DNA from 3 places in the Cronobacter malonaticus LMG 23826 genome. Region 2 is predicted to be linked to each of the others. Evidence: predicted binding sites of a transcription regulator. Region 2 holds the regulator's gene; each other region holds the start of a gene.
The links. The regulator PhoB, encoded in region 2, activates phosphate uptake and scavenging genes when phosphate is short. The targets are predictions, from matches to a motif close to CTGTCATAAAACTGNCNNAT.
Positions count from the first base shown of each region.

Region 1 (5,794 bases), 960 kb from region 2:
TCATGGCTTCCGGACGCGTAATTCTCAAAGTTCTGCTCAGAGACATGAATAATATGTTCGGCGATAAATTTCGCCCCTTCCCGCGCGCCGGTTTCACCGTTTTTCAGGCAACACTCCCACTCAAGCGTCGCCCAGCCGGGGTAATCGTAGCGCGCGAGCTTACTGAAGATGCCTTTGAAATCGATTTGCCCGTCGCCCGGCGAGCGGAAACGGCCGGGCCGGTCAATCCAGGGCTGATAACCGCCGTAAACGCCGCTGTCGGCTGAAGGCCTGAACTCGGCGTCTTTGACGTGAAACGCCCGGATGCGAGAATGCCAGCGGTCGATAAACCCCAGGTAATCCATGTGCTGAAGCAGCATATGGCTCGGATCGTAGAGAATATGGCAGCGCGGGTGGTGGCCTGTGAGTTCCAGAAAACGCCCGAACGTTACGCCATCATGCAGATCTTCACCGGGGTGCAACTCAAAGCAGAGGTCCACGCCTGCCTCGTCAAAACTGTTAAGAATCGGCAGCCAGCGGCTTGCCAACTCGTTAAATGCCTCTTCCACCAGCAGCGGATTGTGCGGTGGCCACGGGTAGAAAAACGGCCAGGCGAGCGAGCCGGAAAAGGTGGCGTGCGCCGTGAGATTGAGGTTTTGCGAGGCGCGCGCCGCAAGCTTCAGCGTGCTGACCGCCCACTGCTGGCGCGCAACCGGATCGTGGCGCACCGCCTCGGGTGCGAAACCGGCAAACGCCTGGTCATAGGCCGGGTGTACCGCGACCAGCTGTCCCTGAAAATGCGTCGACAGCTCGCTGATTTGCAGCCCCATATTACCGAGCGTTTCACGCACCTGCGCGCAGTAATCCAGGCTTTCCGCCGCTTTGGCGAGATCGAAAATATGTGGCAGATGCGTCGGCAGTTGTACCGCTTTATAGCCAAGCCCGGCAGCCCAGGCCGCCAGCGTATCGAGCTGGTTAAACGGCGGACGGTCGCTGATAAATTGCGAAAGAAAAAGAGATGGCCCCTTTAGCGTTTTCAATCTCACTCCTATGGCGCACGTGCGCAAATCGCTGATGCCAGCGTTAAGCATAGCCTGGTGAAACATAAGCCTCGCTTATTGTACCTGCTATAGATATAACCCTTTGTTTCGTTGGGAAAAACCCATTTAACCTAAATTTTTTGGCTGACATTCCGATAACCGTCTGGTGGCACTCCTCTTTTTGAGTGGCCGGGTCGCTGTGTTACAACCTCACGCAAGGGAACAACATGTCAGTAAGGCGTTTTTCATTTCTCGTTTTCAGTCTGTTACTTTTTATCTTTCTCGTCAGTACCGTCTCTAACCTCTGGTCGCTCACGCGCAGCAACCAGTCGCTGGATAACGTGAATAAAGAAATTCGCGTGGTGCTTTCGGTGATTGACCCCATTAACCATAGCCGTACGCTGCGCGTGCGCCTGATGGAGGCGATGATTAACGCCTCTCTTGGCGATACCCAGAAAACGCAGGCGTCGCTTGAATCCGCTAACGAGGTGATGCAAAAAGCCATCGCGGCGTTCAATAACTACAAAGCAGCCCCTGCGGTTGAAGGCGAAGAAGCGCTGGCGGCCCCGTACCGTCAGGCCTGGCAGGCCTATGTCGATGACGGCCTGCGTCCGCTGATGGATGCGGCGAGCCGCAACGATACCGCGCGGTTTAACCAGCTCGTAAGCACCACAATTCCACAACTGGATCGCCAGTTTGAGATCACGCTCGATCAGTTGCTGGCGTTTCGTGAGAAATATGCCCAGCGTCTGAACCAGGAAGCACAGGCGCGTTTTGTGAACAGCATCGTCACCATCGCAGTGTTCGCCCTGCTGTTTACGCTGCTGATTGGCGCGATGTTTATTCTGCTGAAGCGCCGCGTACTGTCGCCGCTGGATGCCGCGCGTCGTCACTGCCAGCAGATGGCGGAAGGCGAGCTGCACACGCCGGTGCTCTCCGGCTCGAAAGATGAGATTGGCGAGATGCTCGGCTCGCTTGAGCAGATGCGTCTGTCGCTGGTCAATATCATCGCCCAGGTACGCGACTCCAGCCAGAGCGTGGCCCACGCCGCAGAAGAGATCGCCGCCGGTAACGTCGATCTCTCGGCGCGTACCGAAGAGCAGGCCGCATCGCTTGGCGAAACCGCCGCCAGCATGGAACAGCTGACCTCCACCGTGAAGCACACCTCGGAGAACACCGCCGAGGCCAATAAACTCGCGGGCAATATGCGCAGCGCCGCGCAGGAAGGCAACGCAATTGTCGAAGAAGTCGTCGTCTCCATGCAGGAGATCGAATCCAGTTCCAGTAAGATCGACAACATTATCGGCATTATCGAAGATATCGCCTTCCAGACTAACATTCTGGCGCTCAACGCCGCGGTGGAAGCCGCCCGTGCGGGTGAGCAGGGTCGAGGTTTTGCGGTGGTGGCAAGCGAAGTGCGTAACCTGGCGCAGCGCTCGTCGGTGGCCGCGAAGGAGATCAAAGAGCTTATCGAGCAGTCCGGCGAACAGGTGGTGCTGGGCAGTGACCGTGTGGCGCGCGCGGGCGAGAGCATGAAGCGCATTATCGGCTCGATTAAACAGGTCTCTGAGCTGATGTCAGAAATCGCGCTCTCCACTGGCGAGCAGAGCCGTGGGATTGAGCAGATTAACCAGGCCGTCGCGCAGATGGATTCCGTCACCCAGCAGAACGCCGCGCTGGTGGAAGAAGCCTCTGCCGCCGCCCACTCGCTGAAAGAGCAGTCACAGCTGCTCAATCAGGCGGTCGCGGTGTTTAAACTGAGCTAACGGTTGTAAAACGAGTCAGGGCAGGTGCCAGCCTGCCCTTTTTTATTGCGCTTAAAGCGGTTTATCGAGCTTTATAACCCACAGTTCATTCTGCGAGGCGGGTTTTTCCAGCGGCTTAATGCCGATTTTGCTGGCAACCGGCTTGCCGTCCAGGGTCAAATGCCCCTTTCCGTCGACGTTGTAGTCATCCATCGCTTTTTTATCGCCCTGCGGCTCCAGCAGCTCTGACTGTAAACCAAAGTCGTTATCGTTAATGACCGCGAGGGTTTGCGAGTCGATAAGCGCCAGCCCTTCGGCCTTTTCCTGCTGCCAGCCCAGTTCACGCAAATCAACCGCCAGCTGTTTTGTGGCGAGCTTCACGCCGCGCGCGTTGAGTTTTTCCGCATCGTCAAATTCCGGCGGCTGGGTGTTATCCAGCGTGCTCAGATCGGTGGCGTTGCTGAGATCGACCACATAGATACGGTTGCGCATGGTTTTGTTTTTATCGCCGCCCTGCTCGATAAGCAGAATACGATGGTCATCGAGCGCCACGATATCGCCGATTTTAGCGTCTTTGGCTTTTTTATAGACGTCGATGTCGATCGGATAACCGTACATCGCGGTTTTACCGGTCGCCGGGTCAAAACTCACCAGACGCGTAAAGCGCGCGGTGTTTTTGGTTTTGCCGTCGATATCCAGCGTGCTCTGCACCGCCGCGATAATGCGCCCGTCCGGCATCCGGGTCAGCCCTTCAAAGCCGCGGTTAGGCTGACGCCATTTAATGATATTTGGCAGTCCGCCCGCCACGCCCTCTTCACCCTTACCGGCCTGCGGGCCATGTTTAGCAAGGATCGCGCCGCTGGCGTCCACATGAATAATAAACGGACCATATTCGTCACACAGCCAGTAGCCGCCCTTGCCGTCTGGCGTGATGCCTTCGGTATCCAGCCCGCGCTTATCGCCAGTGAGCGTTTGCAGCGCGTCGTTGAGCGCCAGCTCATTCGTCGCGCCGATAAGCCCGGCAGGCAGCGGCAGACCGCTGATATTGCCCTGATCGTCATGCAATGGCATCGGGTCGCTCGCCTGCGCCTGATCTTTGCTGACGCGAATGGTCATCATCAGCGGCGTGTACTCCGGGCTTGCGAAGATTTTCGACTCCTGCTTACCCATTTTCGGCGAGTCGGCGTTCGGGCCGCGGTCGGTGACGGTCGCGAAAATCAGGTCATCGCCCTCTTTGCGTAAAAACAGCAGGCCGGAGCCAACGCCTACCGGCAGGCCATTCGGAAACGCGCTGGCGTAGTTGCCGGAATAGACCACATGGTCTTCCTGCGGAAACGTCACGACATAGCGTTCAACCTGCGGCGCGGCGGCCAGTGAACAGAGCGGAAAAAGCGCGGCGAAAGCGAGCGTAAGCGGTTTAATTTTCATTGTTCACAGATCCAGAGTCGGGGTGAGACTGTTATAAGACGCAGGCGTGACAGATTAATGACAGCGCCCTTTTCCCCTGTGGATTCAGCGAGTCACAGCGTTAACCGCCGCGCATGTTGAAGCCATGACGCCGACAAACCGGGCACAGCTTCTCGCCCTGCCGCCATGCACGCCACGGCTCGCCGCAGCGCTCGCAGCGGGCGTGATGCAACGCCCGGTGAATCAGCGGCCCGGCGTCGCCCTCCGTTATGGTTATAGCCTTAACCGGGCACACCGCCGCGCAGTCGCCGCAACCATCGCAACGTGCGGTATTGAGTGTGAAATCCTCTTCATCAAAGCGAATCGCGCCGCCTGCGCACACCCGGTCACAGGCGCCGCATACCAGACAGCGCGTGGTGTCCAGAACGGCGACACAGGTTGTGGAAAACGCCCCCGCCGCGCGCCGTGTGGCGGCGTCATAGCGTACGCGTGCGAGTTCACCGTCAGGCCTCAGCAGACGGCGCTTCGCCTCCCCGGGCGTTGATGAAACCGCAACACACTGCCAGGGCGGCTCGCCGCGCTTTTTCAGCCACAGGTTAAGTTCTGCCAGCGGACGCAGCCACAGCGGGTCACGCATGAGATCCACCGCAACCGCGCGTATGCGGTACTGCGTATGCCAGAGCATCAGCTCCTCTGCCGCGACCGGCAGCGTGTACGGCCCGAGCAGTACGCCATCGCGATGGGTACGCGCCAGCGGCACGAGACTCTCAAACGCGTCCGCCGGGCAGACAAACAGGCAGATCCCGCAGCCGGTGCATCGCTCCGGGGCGAGAATAACCTCATGATTGTGGATGGCCAGCGCGCCGGTCGGGCAGCGTGTTACGCAATAATCGCAGCGGCTGCGGGCCAGCCGTTTCCTGGCGCAGCGCGCGCCCACACAGGGTTGTGCGGGCGCGAAGGTGTCAAAGAGATCCATCAGCCATCAATGGAGAAAAATGCCAGACGCAGCAGCAGTTCGCCGATGAGTATCAGCGTGCTGCCGGTCATTTGCGACGAGCGCGAGCCATGCGGGCGCGTCAGCCCGGTCATCAGCAGCATCGCGCCCGCCGCTGAGCAGCACCAGCCGGTGAGGCGCAGCCCGGCGCAGGCGTTGAAGGCCGACAGCGGTTGCAGCGGAAACGTCACCGGTACGATAGCCTGCGCTAAAAAGTGATAGTACGCAGGCTGAATGAGAAGCCGGATCAATACCACCGCCAGTGCCAGCAGCGAGAGACGCCGGCTGGCGGCGAGCTCTGCCTGCGCGTTGAAGGCCGGACGCAACGCGAGGCGCAACTGTAACAACGACGCGCCGATGAGCACGACCGAACCCAGGAACATGGCCCAGGTGTTGACGTGCTGCCAGGTGACGACAGACGCGTGGCAGTAAATGGACGCCATGGCCACCATATCCGCAAGCCCCGCCAGCACCGTCAGCCACAGCAGCGGCCACGGCACGGTGCGTTTCATTATCAGCAGCAAAATACTGATAGCCAGCAACGCCATAAACACGCCCGCGAGCGCAATCTCCCGGCTGAGCCAGGAGCTGGACAGATGGCGCAGCGCATTAAAGGCGTTGAGGGGATA
Region 1 covers NZ_CP013940.1:2,116,154-2,121,947, forward strand. Annotated here, with positions in the region: gene AFK66_RS10045 (sugar phosphate isomerase/epimerase family protein) at 1-1,019, opposite strand, end outside; gene AFK66_RS10050 (methyl-accepting chemotaxis protein) at 1,247-2,785, shown strand; gene AFK66_RS10055 (esterase-like activity of phytase family protein) at 2,837-4,192, opposite strand; gene AFK66_RS10060 (4Fe-4S binding protein) at 4,293-5,147, opposite strand; gene AFK66_RS10065 (dimethyl sulfoxide reductase anchor subunit family protein) at 5,147-5,794, opposite strand, start outside.
Region 1: AFK66_RS10055 (esterase-like activity of phytase family protein) is a predicted target of PhoB. The motif match lies at 4,237-4,256, and genes of this name have one in related genera.

Region 2 (5,794 bases):
CGGGCGCGCGCTCAGGTGGCGCTCCAGCGCCTGCTGCGCCTGTGCGAGCAGCGTGTGCTGCGTTTCACGCTCGCGCTCCAGCCGCTGTTTTTGGGCTTCAAGGTGGCTTCGGGTGGCGTCATCCAGCAGGGCGGCGAGAAACGCTGCTTTATCCGCAAACGGGCTTACGGCGAGCGCTGCGTCAAATGCCTGCACCGCATTCTGGTAGCGCGCGCGCTCCTGCAGAAGCTGCGCGCCGAGTGTCTGCCACTGCGCTTCCAGCGATAAACAGCGCGTATGGATCTCCTGGCCCGCGCGCGGTAGTTCGTCTGCTGCGAGTGACGCCGCCTGCGCGTCGCCCTCCTGTGGCAACAGGCTCAGCAGCGCTTCACAGGCGGAAAGCTGTTCACGCAGGCGTTGCTGGCGTTCGTGATACTGCTGCCAGCGGCGCGTCTCTTCTTCACGTTCGGCGAACCACGGCGCAGGGTTGTCGGCATCCGGCGCGGGCAGGGCGAAGGCGTCAAGCTGGTCGCGCAGCGCCGCCTGCTGCGTCTGCCAGGCCGCTTCCAGCGACGTGACCTGACGCTGCGTGCCTTCAAGCGTGGCCTCCAGCATCTGACGCTCGCGCAGCAGGTGCAACTGCTGTTCGCGGCGGGTCTGTTCGTCAAGCCACGGGGTGAGATCGTCGCCTGGTGCCTGGGTGAGACCGGCCGCCGCACAGAGCGTCTGCCATTGTGAGGTGAGTGCTTGCTCTTCTTCCAGCAGGCTTGCCGCTTCGCTTTCCTGCTGCTGGCGCTGTTTCATCAGCGCGTCGAGCTGGCCGCGCAGCGCTGCGCCCTCGGTGCCGAGCTGCTCTTTCTCCTGCTCCAGTTGCGCAAGACGCAGGCGGCTCGCGTCAGGCTTCAGCGCCTGATACGCCTCCACGGCCGGGTGTTCGGTCGCGCCGCACAGCGGGCAGGGGCTGCCGGGTTGCAGGCGCGCGCGCTCTTCAACGAGGCTCGCGATACGCTGCTCCAGATCGCAGACCGCTTTCGCGCGCTCCACATCCTGTTGTTTAGTTTTGTAATCCTGACGCTTTTGCGCCAGCTGCTGCTCAAGCTGCTGGATCTGCGTTTGCAGGACGCTGTTCGTCTCCTGCAGGCGCGCTTTACGGCGCGTCAGGGGCGCAAAGGATGACTGGAGCGTTGAAAGCTTCTGGCGCAGCGGGCGCTGCTCGTTAAGCTGCGCCAGCGCCTGCGCGGCGTCCTCCGGCGAGAGCGCAAGCCCGGCGTCCGGCAGCGCGTCTCGCTTGCGGCGGGTGGCGTCGAGCGTCTCGTTCAGCGCGCGGAGCTGGTCGCGGTCGCGTTTTTGATGCGCCAGCACCGCGCGCCAGCCTGCGAGCTCGCTGCTCCAGAGGCGAAAGCGGTCATGCTCCGTCAGCCACTGGCCGAGTTGCGTGAGTTCCGCCGTCTGCACCTGCGCCTGTTGCGCGGCGGCCTGGCGGATCTCCCGGCGGCGCTGCTGGCTTTCCTGTAAGCGAACGCTTACTTCTTCATGCTGGCGACCGGTGGCGGCAAGGGTGGTTTCCAGCTCCTGACAGCGCAGCCACGCCGGACGCAGTTTTTCCGCCGGTAGCGCCGCTTCAAGCCGCGCGAGATCCGGGGCGGCGGCCTGTAACGCCGCATCCGCCGCAGCCGCGGCCTGGCGTGCCGCGTCGAGCGCGCGGGCAAGCGCGGTGCGCTGCGTCAGCCACAGGTGCTCTTGCTGTAACTGGCGCTGGCGGGCAAGCAGCGTTTTTTCCTCGTCAGTAAGCGCCTGCAAACCTGTGGTTAAGCTTTCCCGCTGCGCTTCGTCCAGCAGCCGCACGCCCTGCGCCTGCGATTCGAGCTTCTCAAGCTGGCTGCGGGCCTCTTTATGCTGTTCGAAAATACGTGCCGAGACCTGGCCGTAGATTTCGGTACCGGTCAGTTCTTCCAGCAGTTCGGCACGCGCTTTGGCTTCGGCATTGAGAAACGCGGCGAACTGGCCCTGCGAGAGCATCATCGAACGGGTGAAACGGTCGTAATCGAGGCCCGTCAGCGCGGCAATTCTGTCGAGTTTGTCTTTGATTTTATCGGCGACGATTTTGCCGTCTTCGCAGCGCGCCAGCTCCACACGCGGGGCCTGTAAATTGCCATCCGGCTGGCCGCGCGCGCGGCTCTGGCTCCAGAAGGCGCGCCAGGCGACGCCTTTGACTTCAAACTCCACTTCCGCCAGACACTCGGCGGTGTCGCGCGTCATCAGGTCATTCTGGCTTTGCGACAGCGCGTTCAGGCGCGGCGTGCGGTGGTAGAGCGCAAGGCAGATGGCATCCAGCAGCGTGGTTTTGCCCGCGCCGGTCGGGCCGGTGATCGCGAACAGCCCGTTGCTCGCGAACGGTTCGGCGGTAAAGTCGATTTTCCATTCGCCTTTCAGCGAGTTCAGGTTTTTTAGCCGTAGAGTTAAGATTTTCATGCCTCATCCTCCTCGTGCAGGCTCTCCAGCGTGCGGGCGAAGAGCGTGCGCAGGCGCGCTTTCTCCGGCTCCTCAAACGCCTCCAGTTCAAGGCGTCGTTCAAACACCTCTTCCGGCCCCAGCTCGCTAAGCGTTTCGGTGCTGAGCGTGCCGAGCGCGCGCGCGCGCATTTCGCGGCTGCGGCGCAGCAGAACGACCTCCACCGGCAGGCTTTCGGTGAGCACGCTTATCTGGCGGTGCATATCATGCAGAAATTCAGCGGTGTCGATTTCGATATCGAGCCAGACTTTCGGCTCGTCCGGCGCGTCGCGCCACTGTTCGAGCTGCGCGGTAATGGACTCCAGGCTGCCTTTCAGCACCGCCAGCGGCTGGCTGACCGGCACCGGCAGGGCCGTGACGTCGCGCAGTTTGCCATCGGCAAACTCCACCAGATAAACGCTTTTCTCTTTGCCGGTTTCATCAAAGCTCAGCGCAATCGGCGAGCCGCTGTAGCGGATATGCTCGCAGCCCGCCACTTTCTGGGCGCGGTGAATATGCCCGAGCGCAATGTAATCGGCGGGGGGAAAGCGGTCTGCGGGGAAGGCGTCGAGCGTGCCTATATAAATGTCGCGTACCGCGTCACTTTTGGTTACGCCAACGGTGGTCAGATGGCCGGTCGCGATAATCGGCAGGTTACGCTCGCCGCGAAGCTGGCAGGCGGCCTCATAGCTCTGTTGATAGTGCAGGCTGATGGCCTCCAGCAGTTGCTGCTGCTTTTCACGGCCCGACTGCCCGCCAAGGCTTCGCAGCACGTCGCGCGGGCGCAAAAACGGCACCGGACAGAGCACCGCGCCAGGTTCGCCGTCGCGGCGGTATAAAAGCGTGGCCTGCGTTTCTGGCGTAAGCTGCGCGCTGGCGATAACGTGGGTATTGAGGCAGGCCAGCAGTTCGCGGGATTCATTGAGCGTCGCCACCGAATCGTGGTTGCCGCCGAGCACGATAAGCGGGCAGTTCGCCGCCTGGAGTTTGACCACAAAGCGGTTATAGAGCTCACGCGCATAGCTTGGCGGCGCGCCGGTATCGAAGATGTCGCCCGCGACGATAATCGCATCTACCTGATGCGCAACCGCTGCCTCCAGCAGCCAGTCGAGAAAGGCTTCATGTTCGGCGGCGCGGCTTTTGGCGTAAAAATTTTGACCAAGATGCCAGTCTGAGGTATGCAGAATACGCATGGGATGCCCTGTGGCGAAAAAGCGAGAAGGGGATTATAAACATCCAGTACGGCGGGTGTCCTGTTTCGTCGCGCCGCCGGGTTTAACCGCCTGCGCTGACAGGTCATCTTACGGTCATCTTTTTCATAAATCTGTCATAAATCTGACGCATAATGGCGCCGCATAACATACTGTTTACTTTATTTAACAGGGCGAATCATGGCGAGACGTATTCTGGTCGTTGAAGATGAAGCACCTATCCGCGAGATGGTGTGTTTCGTACTGGAACAAAACGGCTTCCAGCCGGTGGAAGCGGAAGATTATGACAGTGCGGTGAATCAACTCAATGAGCCGTGGCCCGATCTGATTCTGCTGGACTGGATGCTGCCCGGCGGATCGGGGATCCAGTTTATTAAACATATCAAACGCGAAGCGCTGACCCGTGAGATCCCTGTGGTGATGCTGACCGCGCGCGGCGAAGAAGAAGATCGCGTGCGTGGCCTGGAGACCGGGGCTGACGATTACATTACCAAACCGTTCTCCCCGAAAGAGCTGGTGGCGCGTATTAAAGCGGTCATGCGTCGTATCTCGCCAATGGCCGTTGATGAAGTTATCGAAATGCAGGGCTTAAGCCTCGATCCGTCATCGCACCGCGTGATGACCGGCGAAAACCCCCTCGATATGGGGCCGACCGAATTCAAGCTGTTACACTTCTTTATGACGCACCCGGAGCGCGTTTATAGCCGCGAACAGCTGCTGAATAACGTCTGGGGCACCAATGTGTATGTGGAAGATCGCACCGTGGATGTGCATATCCGCCGCCTGCGTAAGGCGCTGGAGCAGAGTGGTCATGACAGAATGGTTCAGACGGTGCGCGGTACGGGTTATCGGTTCTCAACCCGTTTTTAAACCCAAAACAGGAGTGTGACGCGTGCTGGAACGGCTGTCATGGAAAAGACTGGTGCTGGAGCTGTTGCTCTGCTGTATCCCGGCGCTGGTGCTCGGGGCGATATTCGGCTATCTGGCATGGTTTTTACTGGCGGCGGTGACCGGATTGCTTATCTGGCATTTCTGGAATCTGCTGCGACTCTCCTGGTGGCTGTGGGTGGATCGCAGCATGACGCCGCCGCCCGGCAGCGGGAGCTGGGAGCCGCTGCTCTACGGCCTGCACCAGATGCAGTTGCGCAATAAAAAACGCCGCCGCGAACTAGGTAATCTTATCAAACGCTTTCGCAGCGGCGCGGAATCCCTGCCGGACGCCGTGGTGCTGACCACGGAAGAGGGCGTCATCTTCTGGTGTAACGGCCTTGCGCAACAGCTTCTCGGCCTGCGCTGGCCGGACGATAACGGCCAGAACATCTTAAACCTGCTGCGCTACCCGGAATTCACCAGCTATCTGCGCGGCAAGGAGTTCAACCGGCCATTGCATCTGGTGCTTAACAACGGGCGTCATCTTGAGTTTCGCGTCATGCCGTACAGCGAAGATCAACTGTTAATGGTGGCGCGCGACGTCACGCAGATGCACCAGCTCGAAGGCGCGCGGCGCAACTTCTTCGCCAACGTCAGCCATGAGTTGCGCACGCCGCTCACCGTGTTGCAGGGGTATCTGGAGATGATGCACGAGCAGACGCTCGAAGGGCCGCTGCGGGAAAAAGCGCTACACACTATGCGCGAGCAGACTTACCGCATGGAAGGGCTGGTGAAACAGCTACTCACGCTCTCGAAAATCGAGGCGGCGCCCGCGATGCAGCTTAACGAAACCATCGACGTGCCGATGATGCTGCGGGTGGTGGAGCGCGAAGCGCAGACGCTGAGCCAGCAGAAGCATACTTTTACGTTTGAGGTCGATCCGCAGCTCAAAGTGCTTGGCAATGACGAGCAGTTGCGCAGCGCGATTTCAAACCTGGTCTATAACGCGGTCAACCATACGCCCGAGGGCACGCACATCACCGTGCGCTGGGAGCACGTGGCGAACGGGGCGCGCTTTAGCGTGGCGGACACCGGGCCAGGGATTGCCGCGGAGCATATTCCGCGCCTCACCGAGCGGTTCTATCGTGTTGATAAGGCGCGCTCGCGCCAGACAGGCGGGAGTGGGCTGGGGCTTGCGATTGTGAAACATGCGCTGACGCACCACGATGCGCGTCTGGAGATTG
Region 2 covers NZ_CP013940.1:3,080,009-3,085,802, reverse strand. Annotated here, with positions in the region: gene sbcC (exonuclease subunit SbcC) at 1-2,451, opposite strand, end outside; gene sbcD (exonuclease subunit SbcD) at 2,448-3,662, opposite strand; gene phoB (phosphate response regulator transcription factor PhoB) at 3,861-4,550, shown strand; gene phoR (phosphate regulon sensor histidine kinase PhoR) at 4,573-5,794, shown strand, end outside.

Region 3 (5,794 bases), 1.9 Mb from region 2:
GCAGGGCGATATCGAAATAGAGATGTAACAACGCCGTATTGTCGGGTGGCGCGACGCATACCCGGCCTGGCAACCCCTGGTACCAGGCCGGATCAGGCGAAACCGCCAACCGGCAATATCAGCGATTATCTTTCAAAAAACTCACCGCTTTATCCGGGAAATCGGTAAACAGCCCGTCCACTTCCGCCTTGTTATACAGCACGTCATAAAGCTGATTCACATCCGTGGCGTATACCGGCAACTGGTCGGCGCGCACCGTATACGGGTGCACCTGCAAATGGCTGGCGTGCGCCTCTTTCGCCATATCGGTCAGCGTCACGTGGTCCTTGGTCGAGCCTTCCGCCACCAGCATATGGTAATCCGGCCCGATGCCGTCGGCGTACTGCGCAATCTGCTTCATGGCGCCCGGTTTAAACATCCAGTCATAGCGATAGTTTACCCATTTGCCATCGGCCTGCTTCTCCTGGGTTTCGTTCCAGTCGGTGTAAGCGATAAGCTGCACCAGCTTCAGATCCATCCCCATTTTCGGCTCCAGCTCATTTTTAATGCGCTTAAGCTCGTTGGCGTCGAAACATTGCAGATAGACCTTATCCTGCTTCGTGGTATAGCCATATTTTTTCAGGGTTTCCAGCGTCTTCGCGGCGATATCCTTGCCTTCCTGATGATGGAACCACGGCGCTTTGATCTCCGGGTAAATACCGATGTTTTTACCGGTGGAGTGGTTCAGTCCCTGCACAAACTCGATCTCTTCTTCAAAGGTATGCACCCGGAAATCGGATTTACCCATCGGGAAGCGACCAGGGAAGGTCTGCACCTTTTTGCCGTTTTCCAGTTCAAAGCCTTCGCTGAATTTCAGCGATTTGATCTCCGCGAGCGTGAAATCGATCGCGTAGTAACGGCCATCTTTACGCGCGCGGTCGGGGAAGCGCTCCGCCACGTCGGTGACGCGATCCAGGTAGTGGTCATGCAGCACCACCAGCTGGTCATCTTTGGTCATCACCAGATCCTGCTCCAGGTAATCCGCGCCCTGCGCATAGGCCATCGCTTTGGCAGGCAGCGTATGCTCTGGCAGATATCCGCTGGCACCGCGATGCGCGATCACCAGTTTATCCGCCGCCAGCGCGCTTGCCGACATCACGCCAATCGCCAGCGCCGCCAGCGTCATTTTCAGTTTCATGGGTGCTCCTTATCCGCGTTTCGCAAGCGTTGCATGGTGGTGTTTATGCTCACCGACCATCACGATAATCAGCAGTAATACCGCCAGAATGCTGCCGCCAATCATCACCATAAAGCCGCCATCCCAGCCAAAGAAATCGACGGTGTAGCCCACGATAGCGCTCGCCGCCACCGAGCCGCCGAGGTAGCCGAACAGGCCGGTAAAGCCCGCCGCGGTGCCCGCCGCCTTTTTCGGTGCCAGTTCCAGCGCATGCAGACCAATCAGCATCACCGGGCCGTAAATCAGAAAGCCGATGACAATCATGCACACCATATCAATGTGTGGGTTGCCCGGCGGGTTGAGCCAGTAAACGATAGTGGCGATGGTCACCAGCGTCATAAAGAACACGCCGGTCGCGCCGCGGTTGCCACGGAAAACCTTGTCCGACATCCAGCCGCAAATCAGCGTGCCGGGGATGCCCGCGTATTCATAGAAGAAATACGCCCAGGACGATTTATCCAGCGCGAAATGCTTCACCTCTTTTAAATAGGTCGGCGACCAGTCGAGGATGCCGTAGCGCAGCAGGTAAACGAACACGTTCGCGATAGCGATGTACCACAGCAGCTTATTCGGCAGCACGTATTGCATGAAGATCTGCTTCGCGGTCAGCTCTTCTTCGTGCTTCTCGTTATAGTCGTCCGGGTAATCATTTTTATACGCTTCGATGGGTGGCAGGCCGCAGGACTGCGGCGTATCGCGCATCAGGGCGAAGGCGATAATCGCTACCAGAATTGCTGCGAACGCGGGCATATAGAGCGCGGCGTGCCAGTCGTTGAACCATGCCATGCCGAGCAAAAACAGCAGCGGCGGGATCCCGCCGCCCACGTTATGGGCGCAGTTCCACACGGAGACAATCCGGCCGCGCTCTTTCTGCGACCACCAGTGCACCATCGTGCGCCCGCACGGCGGCCACCCCATGCCCTGGAACCAACCGCACAGGAACAGCAGCACAAACATCACCATAATGCTCGATGTCGCCCAGGGAACGAAGCCCATAAACAGCATCACCGCCGCCGCGAGGATCAAACCCGCGGGCAGGAAGACCCGCGGATTCGAGCGGTCAGACACTGAACCCATGATGAACTTTGAGAATCCATAAGCGATGGAAATGCCCGAAAGCGCAAAACCGAGATCGCCGCGCGAGAAGCCCTGCTCCACCAGATACGGCATCGCGAGGGCAAAGTTTTTACGCACCAGATAGTAAGCGGCATAGCCGAAGAAAATCCCCATAAAAATCTGCCAGCGCAGGCGACGATAGAGCGGATCTATCTCGCCGTCAGGCAGCCTTGCGCGATGCGGGGCGGGTTTAAAAATACTTAACATCTCTGTCTCCTGCTGATGAGGTTTATATCTATTCGTTTTACTTATGTTTCCTTTGCGAGCGTGATAGTAGGCAAAATGGATTATTTATGCTGTGAAACGTCGCACAAAATGTTACAGAAATATGACATTCGAAAACAAAAGCGCAAATTTTTGCCATTTATTTTCGAATGGTGCGCGTTTACTTTCGATTAAGCGCATAAAAGAGAAGGAAAATGCGCGGTGTGAGCGCCAGTACGCTAAATGGAAAACAGAGAGGGGAATAGAGCGCAGAGCAGCGCGTCTGGATGTTCAGCAGATAACGGACGCCCGGCTCTGCACAGGCGCCCCGTTGCAGTGTCAGACCGTGTGTGTTTCGACTACCTGCACCCAGCCCTGGCTTGCCGTCACGTCCTGGCCGTTAAGCCAGCGGCGCACCAGCGTCAGCGCCATCATGGCGCAAATTTCCTGGCGGATATGCAGCGCATAGCGGCTGGCGTTAAAGCGCAGGCGCACGGCGTGCGTGCCCTGCGGCGTGGTGAGCGCGATGTTAATCTCGTCGTCTTCCACGCTCGCGATGCTCAGCGCCAGGTCGGCTAGATGACGGCTGCGACGATCCACGTTCCAGTGGGCGGTCTGCGCCAGCGTCTCCACCTGGGCGGGCAGCACTTCGCTTGCCAGCAGCGGCGCGTCGGCACCCGACAGTTGCAGCGCCAGCAGGCCCGCGGTGAACTGCTCGCTTAACGTAATGCTGAGCTGCTGCTCGCGCAGGCAGCGGGCAATCTGGGCAGGCAGCGTTTCGGTGCCTTCAAAAATCAGGCTGTCGCCCGCCACTTCACGCACTTTCGGCCAGACGGCTTCCATCTCCGCGCGCCGCGACGCAGGCCCGGTCAGTTTGAGTTCGATAATCGGCGTGGAGGAACGATAGCCCATCACGACGTCCGGCGGTAGCGTCAGCGAATCGAGTGCGGCGGCGAGATCGCTTTCAGAGCGGCCAAACGTGGTCAGACGCAGGCAGAGCGGCGGCTCAGGGAGCGTAAAGCGCTCGCGCAGGCGCGGCAGGATCTCATGCTCCACCATGCGCTTAAATTCAGACGGCACGCCCGGCGTGAAGAAAATCAGACAGCGGTTGAGCTTGATGGCAAACCCGCAGGCGGTGCCGACCGGGTTGTCGATCATTTCACTGCCCGCTGGCAGCAGCGCCTGTTTACGGTTACTCGCGGCCATCACGCGCCCGCGCGCTTCGAAAAAACGCTCCATCTGCGCGAGCCAGCCTTCATGCAGCACCAGCTCCACGCCCGCCGCGCGGGCCGCCGCTTCGGCACTGAGATCGTCGCTGGTCGGCCCGAGGCCGCCGTTGACGATTAAAATATCGGCGTGCTGGCTGCGTTCGGTCAGCGCGGACACCAGCGATTCGAGGCTATCACCCACGGTGTTACGGCGGGTCAGCGGCAATCCCTGATTAAAAAACAGATCGGCAAGCCAGGCGGCGTTGGTATCGACAATCTGACCGTGCAACACCTCATCGCCGGTCGAGAGCATTTCTGTCTGTAGCATTATTTTCTCCGCAAGAAGGGAACGCTTTACTATAGCGCGCAGAGAAAAGAAGAAGGAGAAAAACAGGCGCAGCGGAACACTGCGCCCGGAAAATCAGAACCCTGCGCTGACGCCCAGGTATGGGCCATCGGCCACTTTGCTGTCGCGATCGCCATCTTTACCGGTCAGGTTGATGTAGCGATAACCGGCTTCGACGCTAATCGGGCGGAACAGAGAGAAACGCGCGCCTGCGCTGGCTTCCTGATAATCATTCACGCCGCTGGAGAGCGAATCCGGCGAGTAGTAGTAGTCGCCAAACAGCGAAAGATGCTGGCCGAGATCCCAGCGCACGCCGCCGCCGACCGCCGCCGCGTAGCCTTCACTGCCCTCTTTCGGGTTCAGGTAAACCGCCTTCACGCCAGGCGTGACCATAAACGGCCCGAGCGGCATATTGAAGCCCAGTCCCGCGCCCACGATATCACCGTGATCGTCATTGTGCGCCCAGTTGCCGGTGAGCTGCAGACCGCTGCTTTCGGTGCCGAGACCCACGCCCATATTGGTGTAATGCTCGCCCACGGAGCCGTTGACGCTGATAGCGCTCGCCTGGGTGGCAGCCAGCAGCAGGCCGGCCATTGCTAAACGAAGTGTGTTTTTCATTCCATGTATCTCAAAAAAAGAAAAAGTGCCCTGCAAAGGGCAACGCGGCATTGTACCTGTATCGGGGCGGCAATCAACGTGATGCGGCCGCGCAACACCGGCGAGGCGCGAAAAAGGAGAAAACATCTATGCACAACAGCATTAAACGCCGCTTTGACCCGGCGGAGGATGAAGCGGCAGACGCACGCGCACCAGCAATCCGCCGAGCTGCTCGCCTTTCAGCAGTTCGGCGCGGGTGCGGTGCCAGCGGGCGATATCATTAACCAGCGCCAGCCCCAGCCCGGCGCCGGGGTGCGCGCTGGCGTTATCGAGACGGCGAAACGGCGTCAGCGCCTGGTCGCGCTGCGCGGCGTCAATCCCCGGGCCGCTATCTTCCACCTCAAGACGCGCTCCGTCCGCCTCAACGCAGACGCGCACCGTCACCACGCCGCCTGCGGGCGTATATTTCAGCGCGTTATCCAGCAAATTGGCGCACAGCTCCGCCAGCAGCAGCGGTTCAGCAGCGACCCATACCGGCCCCTCTTCGCCTTCATAACCAAGATCGACCGGCTTGCTGCGCGCCTGCGGCAGCCGGGAGAAACAGCTTTCCCGCGCCGCCGCCACCAGATCCACCACATCGAGCGTGCGCGTATCGCCCGGCTCCGCCCGCCGCAGCGTCGCCAGCTGCAACAACCGCTCGGTCAGATCGATAGTCTGATCGAGCGTCGCGCTCATTGCCTGAAGGCTTTCGCGCCACTGCGCCGGATCGGGGCTTGCCAGCGCCACGGCCGCCTGGGTTTTCAGCACGGCCAGCGGCGTTTTTAACTGATGAGAGGCGTCGGCGCTGAAGCGCTCCTGGCGGGCGATGAGCGCACGCAGGCGGCTCATATAGCGGTTGAAAGCGATAATCAGCAGGCGCGTTTCCGACCACGGCAGCAGATCGGGCAGCGGCGTCAGTTCGCCGGGCGAGCGCCTGACCATCAGGCGCGACAGCTTGCGCATCGGCTTGAGTACGCGACGCAGCAGCAGCCCGGCGAGCACCAGCGTTAACAGCACCAGTCCGCCCTGCGAAAGCGCCGATGAGATAAGCAACTGCCGCGCCAGCAG
Region 3 covers NZ_CP013940.1:1,217,253-1,223,046, reverse strand. Annotated here, with positions in the region: gene yfaE (class I ribonucleotide reductase maintenance protein YfaE) at 1-28, shown strand, start outside; gene glpQ (glycerophosphodiester phosphodiesterase) at 119-1,177, opposite strand; gene glpT (glycerol-3-phosphate transporter) at 1,187-2,539, opposite strand; gene AFK66_RS05735 (nicotinamide mononucleotide deamidase-related protein YfaY) at 2,876-4,072, opposite strand; gene AFK66_RS05730 (YfaZ family outer membrane protein) at 4,166-4,708, opposite strand; gene AFK66_RS05725 (sensor histidine kinase) at 4,850-5,794, opposite strand, start outside.
Region 3: glpT (glycerol-3-phosphate transporter) is a predicted target of PhoB. The motif match lies at 2,648-2,667, and genes of this name have one in related genera.